DNA from 2 places in the Pseudoalteromonas sp. MMG005 genome. Region 2 is predicted to be linked to the other one. Evidence: riboswitches for the same ligand, from Rfam matches in the RefSeq annotation. Region 2 holds a riboswitch; the other holds the start of a gene.
What was found. A riboswitch is a leader RNA that binds a small molecule or an ion and turns the genes downstream of it on or off. The one in region 2 is predicted to bind cobalamin.
Positions count from the first base shown of each region.

Region 1: linked by a shared signal. The riboswitch ahead of J8M01_RS13340 (TonB-dependent receptor) and the one ahead of J8M01_RS00935 (ABC transporter ATP-binding protein) in region 2 are both predicted to bind cobalamin.

Region 1 is NZ_JAGJEK010000015.1:107,866-114,340, forward strand. Features, by position in the region: gene J8M01_RS13330 (YajQ family cyclic di-GMP-binding protein) at 1-24, shown strand, start outside; gene J8M01_RS13335 (cadherin repeat domain-containing protein) at 71-1,552, opposite strand; gene J8M01_RS13340 (TonB-dependent receptor) at 1,556-3,547, opposite strand; cobalamin riboswitch at 3,635-3,805, opposite strand; gene msrA (peptide-methionine (S)-S-oxide reductase MsrA) at 4,001-4,531, opposite strand; gene J8M01_RS13350 (efflux RND transporter permease subunit) at 4,524-6,475, opposite strand, start outside.
Region 2 is NZ_JAGJEK010000001.1:194,155-200,629, reverse strand. Features, by position in the region: gene J8M01_RS00950 (FAD:protein FMN transferase) at 1-387, shown strand, start outside; gene nqrM ((Na+)-NQR maturation NqrM) at 480-692, shown strand; gene J8M01_RS00940 (histidine phosphatase family protein) at 788-1,387, shown strand; adenosylcobalamin-variant (AdoCbl-variant) riboswitch at 1,415-1,550, shown strand; gene J8M01_RS00935 (ABC transporter ATP-binding protein) at 1,674-2,489, shown strand; gene J8M01_RS00930 (iron ABC transporter permease) at 2,486-3,475, shown strand; gene cobT (nicotinate-nucleotide--dimethylbenzimidazole phosphoribosyltransferase) at 3,509-4,573, shown strand; gene J8M01_RS00920 (adenosylcobinamide-GDP ribazoletransferase) at 4,566-5,339, shown strand; gene cobU (bifunctional adenosylcobinamide kinase/adenosylcobinamide-phosphate guanylyltransferase) at 5,336-5,866, shown strand; gene J8M01_RS00910 (cobyric acid synthase) at 5,878-6,475, shown strand, end outside.

The DNA of each region.
Region 1 (6,475 bases), on a different contig from region 2:
CAATTTAAAAATTTCCGAGATTGATTTTTCTATAAAAAAGCCTGCATTTGCAGGCTTTTTATTAGAACTGTTACTTTTCCACAAAGCGAATCGTTGACGGAGTCAGTTCAGTTAGTAAGCGTGTACCCTCAGGGATATTATCTGCAGTATTGATAATATCAACACCAGGTGTTGTTGGGTTGTTGATCCCCATCCATAAAAAGTTTGCTGAATCCAAAGCTAGCTGTACTATTGCATCATCGCCAGTGTTGGCAATGTTACTCGCAATCACTGCGCCTGTCGTTGGGTTAAACTCATGCAGGGTTGATTTTACATGGTACTCTGGGCTAAAAAAGGTTTGATTACTATAAAAATAACCTTTTTCCTCAGACACGATAACACTCGCTCTGATAACGGCTGATTCGTTTTCTGGGATGGCTTGTGCGTCAATAATGTTTCGTACTGAATAGTCCTCAGGGGTGATCTCTTCAATTCGACTTAATGATAAATCAGTCCCAGAATATGAACTTCGAGACGTGACATATACTTTGTCATTAGCAGTGACAACACTATTCTCTAATGGATTTCTCCCTACAAGCGGGATGCCTTTAAATTCATCATCAGCTAATGCATTGGTTTCTATTTCTGTATCAGTTGAGGTGTCAAATACTGCAACATAAGCAATACCCGGCGTCCAATTGTCATCAATACGCTGCATGGCAATATACAGTTTACCATCCAGTATTGCAGCTGATGAAGGGGTTGGGGTATTATTCGCATTATTATGTGCGTAGTGAGAAATATCTAGCTCCCCGATTTTGAAGTCTTCAGCTTGTGTGGCTTGCGGGTTTACTATCCACACTTTTCCAGAACCATAGCGGATAAGATAAGCTTTATTGTCATTTAATGAGACTAATGAGTACGGGTTTCGACTCACCGAGTCTTGACTGTCTTGTGTTGAATATGACCAAAGCGCAACGTCAGGTGCCGCACGATTGTATTTTGTGATTTCATCAATATTAAAGCGACCAATATGGTATATATCTGATTTGTATGTGCTGAGCGTATAGTCTGAGGCATCTTTTATATAAAAGCCGGTTTCAACACTTTGTTGGACAGGATCGATGTAAACCACTTCTGAGCCCAAAAAGTCGGGGGAAACGGTTTGGACAACAGCAAAATCAGGTGTATCTTTTACATCATCAAGAGAAATAGAAATTGTTAATGATGCATTGAGCTTATCATTAGTTTGCTCTGTTGCGGTTATTGTGACACTAAATGTCGTGTCTCCAACCACTTCGAAGTCGGGTGCGTCTTTAAAGCTCAGTTCTCCTGATTGTTCAAGGTTAAATAGTGCACTTGATTCACCGCTCAAGCTTAATATTAATGCATCACCATCAACGTCATTTGCCGTGTATGAGCCAACTAAAGTGGTGTTTTCTAGGACTGTTGGTGATTGATTACCTGTGAGTGTTGGTGCATTATTTTTATCACTTGAGCCACAGCCTGTAAGTACTAAAGCGGATGCAATAAGGCTCAAAGGTAAGCTTTTTTTGGCTAGCGTATGAAACATGGTTTAGATGCCCTTTAAAGAATATTTAAGTTGGATACTGCGCCCATGAGCGGGGCGATTGGCTAAATCTTGATACTCAGTATTAAACAGGTTACTGAACGTCAAATTCAAATTATGTTGGCTATGTGACCAGTTGAATGTCAGGTCGGTTACCTCTCTATCGGCTGGCGTGCCATTACCTCGATTTTTTTCACTTTGGAATTTATTACTGCGATTAAAGTAAAGCTCACGGTCTATTTTGTGATTCAGGCTTACACTCCACTGGTTATTCATTTGGTAAGTGAGCGCTGCGCCATATTGTTTATGATAAACACCTGGCAGCTTTTTATCGTCAAAAGCGCTGAAGGTTGAGTGTGTATTTGAGTGAATGAATGTGCCTTGTAGAGCAAACAGCCATTGAGTATTAAATTTATAATTAGTTTGTAACTCTAAGCCCTTTAAAGTGGCTTCAGAGACATTTGTATAGCTTCCCACATTGCTGGAATTAAAAATAGCGACGATGCTGTTCTCTTGTTTTTTTATATAGCTAGAAGCATTAAGCACCAGAGCTTTACGCTTATATGCAAAGTTGATAGCCCTTGTTTTAGAGCGCTCAGGTAATAAGTTTGCGTTACCTTTAAAAGCACCACGATTACCATAAAGTTCAAACAATGTTGGGGTTCTGACACCTTTAGAGAAAACGAATTCAGCAACAACTTCGCGCCATTGATAGGTAGCTCCTAACTCATGTGTATCGAACTGGTCGTTAGCATATAGCGTTTGCGCAGTTGTATTTTTGAGAGGTTCATTACTCGATTTGTTGTGTAGCTTGTTGTACAACCCATATATATTAATAGGTAGTGTATTTCCTTGCCACTCGATACGTGTGCCGTAGCTTGTTTGCTGCAATTGCGCTTTGATATCGCATTCGCTGATGCCATTACATGGATTTGCTTGACCATTTATGAATTGTTCGGACTGAAAGGCGTGGTCGGTGAGGGTAATAAAAGGTGTAAATGTATAACTGTCCCAGATAACCGTTGGCTTTACGCTCACATGTTTTTTATCAGAGTTATAATGATAACTTTGCTCTGAAACTCCGTTGGGGGCGTCTAAATAAATTTCACTCTTATCTTGATAATAGCTATCCAGCTCAATGCTGGGTACATAAGCATGTATATCATGCAACGTATGCAAATAGCCGAGACGCCATGTTTTAGTAGCTAAATTGGATGTGGTTTCAGGTGAGTTATTTCTATAATTCGGTAACTCTTTTGTTTGATCTGAATATTGCCCGTGAATTCTAACTCTGTTGTTTTCAAATTTTATATTATCATTGATATAGAGTGTATTTTTACTGTAGCCATTGTTAAGCAATGACTGTTTTTCAGAAATAGAAGGGTTGTTAAACGTTTGAGGCACTAAGTATTTGTAATTATTATCGGTATTTAGCGTTTGTGCGCCGAGCGTTAAAGTATGCTGGTCAAAAATCGTATTGACCGTAGCATTTAATTCGATATGACCAAAAGATCCGACGACGGCTGATAGTTTTTTTTGTGAGCTATCTGGATTGTACGTATTGATCCTTACAACACCACCAATGGGAGTAGCCCCAGTCCCAATTGCCTGGCCTTTACTTATTTCTATGCTCTGAATTTGCTCTGTTGGGATTTGATTTAAATCGAATCCACCAAATTGACTGTCGTTGACGAGCTGCCCATCAATGTAAAATTGTACTTGCTTACTATTTGAACCTCGAATAGAAATTGCAACTGGGTTACCGAGTCCACTGATTTGGCGTATTTGAATGCCATTTATAGAGCTTAGAATATCGGACAAGGTTTGAGCACTATTAATAAACTCATGACGCTGGAAAATTTTATAAGAGGGTGAATAGCTGCCTGTATGTTCAACTTCTAAAATTTCTATGTTGGTGCTGTCACTGGGCGCGACCTCTTTGCTTGATACTGTGGGTATGACCAATAAAGCGAACACAAAAAATATAAATAGTTGCATAAGTATCTCATTATTAGGGGAGCAATGAGAAATACAGTCATGCTAAAGCATCACGATATATCCCATATTGCCCACCGCAATATTATAAACTGGATTTTATAGTGAGGCCGGTCTCCGGACTTTGGTGAACATGTTTGCTCAGCCATTACCGTTGCGGGGGCAGTATTAGACTATTTAACCAAGGTGGTTACGGCACTAATTTCCCGATTATCTTTATCCGATACAAGAGGATTAAGCACCTCACTATTTTGACGCGTAGTCTGAGGTCTTTATAGGTAAATGTCAAAGTCTATACGGTGTCTTGATAATTGTGTTATGTCGATTTTTAAATTATATCTGATGGCGAAAAAAGAAGGTGGATGATTTTTGTTTATTAAAAATCAAAGGGTTATGTTTTTTTTGGGATGTTCGAAAGCAAGCTTTCTATGGCATCCCATTTATTAGTCGGGGGTTTTAATCTATGTTATTCACAAATCGTTGTTCAAACTTTGCTATTTTTGGCGCAATTAACATACTGCAATACCCCTGATTAGGGTTCTCATTAAAATAGTCTTGATGGTAGTCTTCTGCCGCGTAGAATGTTTGTGCTTCGCTGACTTCGGTAACAATAGGTGCTGATATTTGTTGCTGAATGTTTGTGATCGTATCACTGATTGTGCGATGCTGATATTCATCGTGATAATAAATCACACTTCTATATTGTGTACCAATGTCATTACCTTGGCGATTTAACTGGGTTGGATCATGTAACGTAAAGAACATAGCCAGTAAAGTGTCGTAATTAACCATGGTGCTGTCAAAGCTTACTTCCACTACCTCTGCGTGGCCGCTATCACCTTGGCAAATAGCTTTATAAGTTGGCTCTGGTGTGTGTCCACCTGTATAGCCTGAGCGAACCGATGTAACTCCTCTAACGCGACGAAATGCAGCATCAATACACCAAAAGCAGCCGCCACCAAATGTGGCTTTTTTTATACTAGTCATGTTCAACCTTTTTTATAGCTGTAGCCTGTTGCTCTAATTGTAGCGCTAAAAACTCTGGTGATTGTGTGTTTTTAGACAATAAGTTATACGCACAAGGGATCACAAATAAAGTGAGTAATGTGGATACACTCACCCCAGCAAAAACCACGACACCAATCACCATTCGACTCTCAGAACCGGGGCCAACAGCCATAACGAGTGGAATTGCGCTCATTACAGTCGTAAGTGAAGTCATAATGATAGGCCTTAAGCGCTGGACCGATGCCGTTACGATGGCTTGTTCAAATGCGATACCTTTGTCACGCAGTTGATTGGCAAATTCAACAATCAGAATACCGTTTTTGGCACTCAAACCAATTAACATGACGATACCAATTTGGCTATATATATTGAGCGAGCTATCGGTTAGGTAAAGTCCGTACATCGCACCAACGAGGCCAAGTGGCACAGTTAACATAATTACTAGTGGGTGAATAAAGCTTTCGAATTGTGCTGCGAGCACTAAAAAAGTCACGGTTAGTGCTAAGATAAAGACGTAAGTCATGGCTGATTCACCTTCATAAAACAGTTGTGATTCACCTTTGTAGTCTATTGCACCATCAATATTATTTTCTTCAGCTGCAACAGTGTTTAAGAAATCCAGAGCTTCAGCCAACGTATAGCCATTTGCTAAGTTTGCCGTGATAGTTATAGCACGCATTCTGTTGTATCTATTTAGACGTGACGCGGTGGCCGCTTCATTGATGCTGATCAAGCTGTCAAGAGGGATCAGTTCATCAGTACGTGATTTGACAAAAATATTTGCGATATCATTGGGGCCGCCAAAGTCAGCTTTTGTACCTTTTAGTATGACATCATACTCTTCACCCCGATCGATAAAAGTGGTGACTCTGCGTTGCCCCAACATTGTTTCAAGCGTATTACCTATATCACTGATAGACACACCTAAATCAGCCGCTTTTGTTTTATCTATTTGAATTAAAAATTGTGGAAAAGTTTCTTTGTAGTCATGGTCGAGTCGAACGAGCCCTTTGTTCTTTTGAGCTCGATTAATGATCTTATCTCGCCATTGTGCTAGTTCTTGATAGTCATTACCTTGTAGCACAAATTCAATAGGCCGAGATTGACCACCACCACCAATTCCTCGTCGCATAATAGCAAAAGCTCTAATATCAGTTACTTCGCGCATTTTAGTGCTTATCTCACCCATTACTTCCCATGTTGAACGTTTTCGCTCATCCCAATCTGGCATGCCTATGATCGCAACACCGCCTTGGCCACCCCAGCCTGGAACCCTAACAAGCACTCTGCTCAATTCTCCCGTCTCCACATAAGGCAGTAAGCGTTGTTCTATTTGAGCCATATTTAGTTCATTGTTCTCGTAGCTTGCACCTTCGGGGCCATTCATCATCACAAAAAAGGTACCACGATCTTCTTTGGGGGTGAGTTCTGATGGGATCTGTTGAAATAAAGTAAAGCTGGTAAATCCTGCTAGGATAAGAGTAAAAATAAGGCTATAACGGCGTTTCAGGTTAGCAGTTAGTACGTTACGATAGCCTCGCTCTAAACGTGAGAACTGAGCGTCCATCCATTGGCTAAATCTATTATTACTGCTAGTAGGTTTTAGTATTTTTGAACTGAGCGCCGGCGCCAGAGTGAGAGCTGTTATACTTGAAAATAAAACGGCGGCGCTGACCGCCATAGCAAACTCAGTAAAGAGTGCGCCAATACGACCGTCCATGAATACCAAGGGAACGAATACTGAAATAAGAACCAGTGTTGTCGCTATAATCGCAAATCCGACTTCTTTAGCGCCTCTGTAGGCTGCAAGTAATGGCGGTTCCCCTATTTCAATACGACGATGAATATTTTCTAACATAACAATGGCATCGTCTACCACTAGTCCGATAGCTAATACGAGTGCGAGCAGGGTCAGTAAATTAA
Region 2 (6,475 bases):
AAAGCGGATAACCAGCCTTGGCGTATTGCCATTGAGCAACCTGATGCGCCGATGGGACAGCGACAAATTCATAAAATTATTGAACCTGGGAATAATGGTCTTGCAACCTCTGGAGATTATCGGATTTTTTATGAAATGGATGGTGAGACATTTACACATTTAATTGATCCAGCGACAGGGATGCCAGTGAAGCATGAATTGGTATCTGTAACCGTGCTGCATCCTTCAGCAATGACCGCTGATGGATTGGCAACCGCACTCACTGTAATGGGAACAGAACGAGCTAAGGCTTACGCAGAAAAACATAACTTGGCTGTATATTTGATAAGCAAAAGTGATACTGGATTAGTTACTTATGCCAGTGAACAGTTTAAACCTTATTTGTGAGTAAGGAATAACCGCGTTATAATGAGGGGTGTTTTATACCGTCGTCAGCTCAATAGTTGAGTTGTTTTTTTGTATTTTAAGAGGCCTGTGCAATGTCGCTGTTTTTACTTACATTTGGTTTACTGATTTTAATTGTTACGGCAATGGCAATCGGTGTGATTGTTCAGAAGAAATCTATGGCAAGTAGTTGTGGTGGCCTTGGTTCTGTTGGTATTGATAAAGCATGTGACTGCGATGATCCATGTGATCGACGCAAAAAGCGCTTAGCTAAAGAGCAAATTTGGAAAGAAAACCAAATTTTATAATATGCTAATAAAATGACGTTAGTAGCAGGTTGTTGCTAATTTTAATGCGAGCGATAGGCTCGCATTTTTGTATCTGAGTTTTGGGAGGAGGGGTTATGCAGAGCACATGGTATTTTTTGCGTCATGGTGAAATCGTCGAGCAAGGTATATTATGTGGCCGTTCTGATATAATTCTCAGTCCTCTCGGTTGGCAGCAACTAGAAGATGTAACGAAAGGTATTACCGCAGTAACGCAAATCTTCAGTTCCCCACTAGTTAGATGCAGTAAGTTTGCGACAAAAATTAGCGAACAAAGGCAATTATCTGCTGAGATAGTTGATGATTTGCAAGAAATGGACTTTGGTCTGTGGGATGGCAAGCCTTTTGAGTGGTTATGGTGCAATACTGATAAACCGAGCATCGGTGATTTTTGGGCTGATCCTTGGTCACATACGCCACAAGATGCGGAGTCTATGACGAATTTTCATTTACGAGTTCAAACTTGGTGGCAATCACAGCTAGCGATCCCAAACGATGAGTGTAGCTTGGTAATAACCCATGCAGGTGTTATTAAACAGTTGTTGGCTATGATTCTGCAGTTTCCTAGTAATAGCGTGAAACAGCTTAGTATTTTTGATGTTGGGTATGCTAGCGTAATAAAAGTGCAGGTGTACTATGATGAACAAGGTGTCGCTTGGCCTAAAGTTGTATTTTAGACGTCTAGACAGCATAATACGGTTGTTTGTTGGTACTTCTTGGGAATGAACTGAAAATGTTCAACTGTCCTCGCAACTGTAAAGTACTGTGAGTACGAAAGTCAGATACCAAGACCAACAATTTTCTCATGAGCGGGCGTACTCTGAGTTGTTCAATATGCTTCATAATACCCATATTTCAAATGATATGATGGGTTGTCCTTTATATTGCTCACCTTGATATAACGCGTACACTGCTGATTTATTCAATCGCTTGTTAAAGCTTAACTGATGCTAAAGGGGCACTGTGAAAGACGCTAAAAAGTGCCAAACGAAAGTTATTGAAGTACGTGATCTTGCGCTGAAAATTGATGATAATCAGATACTCAGTGATATTAACTTCTCGATTGATACAGGCAAGTTTGTTGGCTTAATTGGCCCTAATGGAGCTGGAAAATCTTCGTTGTTACGAAGCCTATATCGATATACAACCCCAACGACGGGAGAAATTGTCTTTTTAGGCAAGTCTTTATGCCATTACTCAAGACAAGACTACGCAAGGCAAGTCGCAGTGGTGTTACAAGAGATCCCAGACCAATTTAATTTGAGTGTTTTTGATGTAGTGGCAATGGGGGTATTACCTCACAAGTCATTATTTAGTGCTGTGAGTTTACAAGATAAATTAGCTGTAGCCAGTGCTATCGATAAAGTAGGTCTCAGTGATAAAACTCGCCAGCCATTTTCTTATCTTTCCGGTGGTGAAAAGCAACGGGTATTAATTGCGCGAGCGATAGTACAGCAGCCTGTGTTTTTGATTATGGATGAGCCAACGAGCCACCTTGATGTGAAGTATCAAATTCAAATAATGGAGCTTGCTAAATCACTCAACATCACAGTACTCGCTTCTTTTCATGACTTAAATCTTGCAGGTGCATTGTGCGATGAAATACTCGTTTTAAAGGAAGGTGCTTTAGTTGCACATGGAAAACCACTCGACGTGTTCAATGCACAATTGTTGGCGGATGTTTATGGCGTATGTGCATCGGTAAGTTCTGTGTCATGCCCTTATGAAGGCATCGAGCAAGTCCCACATATTCGGTATCATTACGGATATGCATTATGAAGCGTATCGTTACAATATGTGTACTGTTCTTTGGTTGTGTATTCAGTTTTTTTATGGCGCTGAAGTTGGGAGCAATTGATATTACGGGGGAGCATGTCTTTAATGCACTGTGGCAATATCAAGCAAATGACTTCTCACAAAAAATTGTGTTTGAGCTACGTTTGCCACGCGTTATTCTCGCATTTATTGCAGGTAGTGGCTTAGCATTGGCTGGACTCATTTTACAGACGGTGACTCGTAACCCTTTGGCTGATCCTTATCTTTTTGGTATTTCATCTGGCGCATCTTTTGGGGTTGTATTACTTTTCGCACTGACAGGCATTCAAGCTGGTCTTGCGCTTTCAGGGGCAGCGTTTGCCGGTAGCTTGTTGGCCATGACGCTCTTGTTGTTGATTGCAAAAGGGCGAGGCTCTGCTCAAGTAGAGGCGATGTTATTGGCTGGGGTTGCGTTGTCCTTCCTATTCAGTGCGTTTACAAGTTTATTATTGTATTGGAGCGATCCTCAGGCGATCAGCGCTATTTTATTTTGGAACTTAGGCAGTTTTAGCAGAGCCGATTGGCAGTGGCTATGGTTACCCTCTTTTGTGGTCTGTGCTTGCATGTTGGTGATGCTGCTGTTACGCCGTTCAATCAATGCCCTTTTACTGGGTGATGAAAGTGCTACGACTCTAGGTGTGAGCGTTGAAAAGCTACGTTTAGGTATGTTGCTGTTGAGTTCGTTGTTAACGGCTGTGTTAGTCGCAATGTGTGGTGGCGTCGGGTTTGTAGGATTGATGATCCCACATATTGTACGTTTTTTTGTGTCTCAAGCGACCACTTTAGGGCTGTTCGCAACAGCGTTGAGTGGTGGGTTGTTAATGATTTGGGTTGACGTTATTGCACGGGTCGCATTAGAAAATCAAGAGTTACCGATTGGCGTGATCACTTCAGCAATTGGCAGTGTCTTTTTCTTAGGTCTGCTGATGTTTCGAAAGCGGTCAGCCTAGTTGGGTTGTGAAATACATAATGAGAATAGACATATGGTAAAGCCATTAGATAATAAATTTTCAGCACAAATAAAACAAAAGATTGATTTAAAAACCAAACCACTCGGCGCATTAGGGCAGTTAGAGAGTGTTGCTTTTCAGCTGGTGAGTATTTTTTCTCAACACACATCAGATACTGAGTTTTTATCAAAAAAATGGGTTGTTATAGCACCCCAGTTAATCGTATTTGCAGGGGATCATGGTATTGCCTCACAAGGCGTATCTATAGCACCGAGTGAGGTGACGGGGCAAATGGTGGCTAACTTTGCAGCTGGTGGCGCGGCGATTAACGTTTTGTGCCGCCAATTTGGTTGGCAATTGAGTGTTGTAGATTGTGGTATTTTGAATGTACCAGAAGCTGATTTAGGGGTAATTTCTCAACGATTGGGCAATATAACTCAAGCATTCCATGAATATGAAGCTATGAGTGAATCACAGCTTGAGCAAGGTCTTAACCTTGGCGCGCAAATACTGATATTACAAAGTCAAAAAGGTGCAAATGTATATGCATTTGGAGAGATGGGAATTGGCAATACTAGCTCAGCGGCTGCTATTTTTTCCGCGCTTTCGGGATTGCCTCCAGAAGAAACGGTAGGAAAAGGAACTGGAGTGAGCGGTGAAGTTGTTATTAAAAAGCAACAGCTACTGGCGCAGGCGCTGGTGCTTCATGAATCGAAGCTCACCAATGCGCGTAACATTTTACGTTGTTTAGGTGGCTTTGAAATCTGTCAAATGGTGGGCGCTATGCAGCAGGCAGCACGGTTGCAAGCTGTCATTGTGGTCGATGGGTTTATTGCCACTGCTGCGGCCATGATTGTGATTGCGCTATCACCTAATGCTCAGCAATATATGATTTTTGCACATTGCTCAGGTGAGCAAGCTCATGCAAAAATGCTGGAGTATTTAAATGTAAAACCGTTACTCAATTTAGGTCTGCGTTTAGGTGAAGGTAGTGGCGCCGCCCTCACTTTACCCATTATGCAAAGTGCTCTGGCTTTATATAATGACATGGCCAGTTTTGAAGACGCGCAAGTTACTCAGGTTGTACAAGGTGAATAGGCAAGGATTGTTATTAGCGGTGAGTTTTCTAACGCGAATACCGGTAAACATTGAGATGCCGATTGCTGATAATGCGTTGAACGAAGCGAGTCGCTATTTTGCCATTGTGGGTGGTGCTATTGGTGCGGCATTGGCGTTATTGTATTGTGGGTTACAGTTTTTATTTCCTGATTCAATGGCGATTATCATCGTGCTTGCGAGCGGGTTAATATTAACAGGGGCCTTCCATGAGGATGGCTTTGCGGATGTATGGGATGGTTTTGGTGGTGGTTGGTCTGTCTCACAAAAACTGACCATTATGAAAGATAGTCGCTTAGGTACCTACGGTGCAACATCGCTGGTGTTACTCTTATTAGCTAAATATGAACTACTTATGTTGTTGGCCGATCATTGGCTATGGGTTAGCGCAGCACTGATTTGTGCTCATACGTTAAGCAGAGCAATGGCGACCAGTATTATTGGCAGGTTAGCTTATGTACAAGAAGATGCACAAAGTAAGGTTAAACCGGTTGCAAAAGCTTTATCTCGGCAAAGCCTAAAGGTTTTATATTGTAGCGCTGGTAGCCTTTTATTGGTGATGTGGTTAACTCAGTTGTTTTCTTCTATCGAGTGCTTGTTGTTGATCTGTGTGTTATGGCTTACTCGTTTTCTGTGTATTACCTGGTTTAAAAGTCAATTAAGAGGCTATACCGGAGATTGTCTCGGTGCAGCACAGCAAATCGCTGAATTGGTTATTTACGGTTTTTGCGTTCAGGTATGGTTATGAATGAAAAAATAGTATTGATGTTAGGCGGAGCTCGTTCAGGAAAGAGCCGTTTGGCCGAGCGCCAAGCAGAGCAATGGCTGCATAGTAATTTGGTATCCCAGTTAGTGTATGTTGCCACGGCACAAGTAAAAGATGAAGAAATGGCGCAACGGGTTAAACACCACCGCGTTTCAAGGTCTGAGGATTGGTCAGTGGTTGAAGAACCATGGTCATTACCTGAAGTTATAACGGATGCAGATAAGAACACCTGTATTTTAGTAGATTGCTTAACACTTTGGTTAACGTATGGTTTATGCGAACAGGGGGTGGACGCTTTTTTGCAACAAAAATCCGCGCTTTTAACAGCGCTGGAGAAAAGCCAAGCGCGCATTATTTTAGTGAGCAACGAGGTAGGACATGGCATTGTTCCCTTAGGTGAGCTGAGTCGTGTATTTGTCGATCAGTCTGGGTGGTTACACCAAGATATTGCACAGTTAGCGGATAGAGTTGAATTTATTATGGCCGGCTGTGCCTTACGCATTAAATAGAGATAAAACGATTGAAAACTTTGATGGTGCAAGGCACCACATCCGATGCTGGTAAAAGTACCCTTGTCGCGGGGTTATGTCGTGTTTTTGCTAGGAAACATCGTAAAGTCGCACCTTTTAAGCCGCAGAATATGGCACTAAATAGTGCAGTGACGCCATGCGGTGGGGAAATCGGTCGAGCACAAGCTCTACAAGCTGTTGCAGCGAAAGTTCCGCTTGATACGGATTTTAATCCAATCTTACTGAAGCCCAACAGCGATACTGGCGCACAAGTGATTATTCACGGCAAAGCCATTAGTAATATGGAAGCCACGAAATATCATGATTACAAAAAAGTGGCTATGCAGGCTGTTTTACAATCGCATACTCGCTTAATGACCTCATTCGATATGATTATGGTGGAAGGCGCAGGGAGCCCCGCAGAAATCAATTTACGAGAAAATGATATTGCAAATATGGGGTTTGCTACTGAGGTTCATTGCCCAGTTATTATTATCGCAGATATCGATAAAGGGGGCGTATTTGCACATTTGGTAGGCACGCTAATGTTACTCAGTGAGCAAGAGCAAGCCCTCGTAAAAGGGTTTGTGATCAATCGCTTTCGCGGAG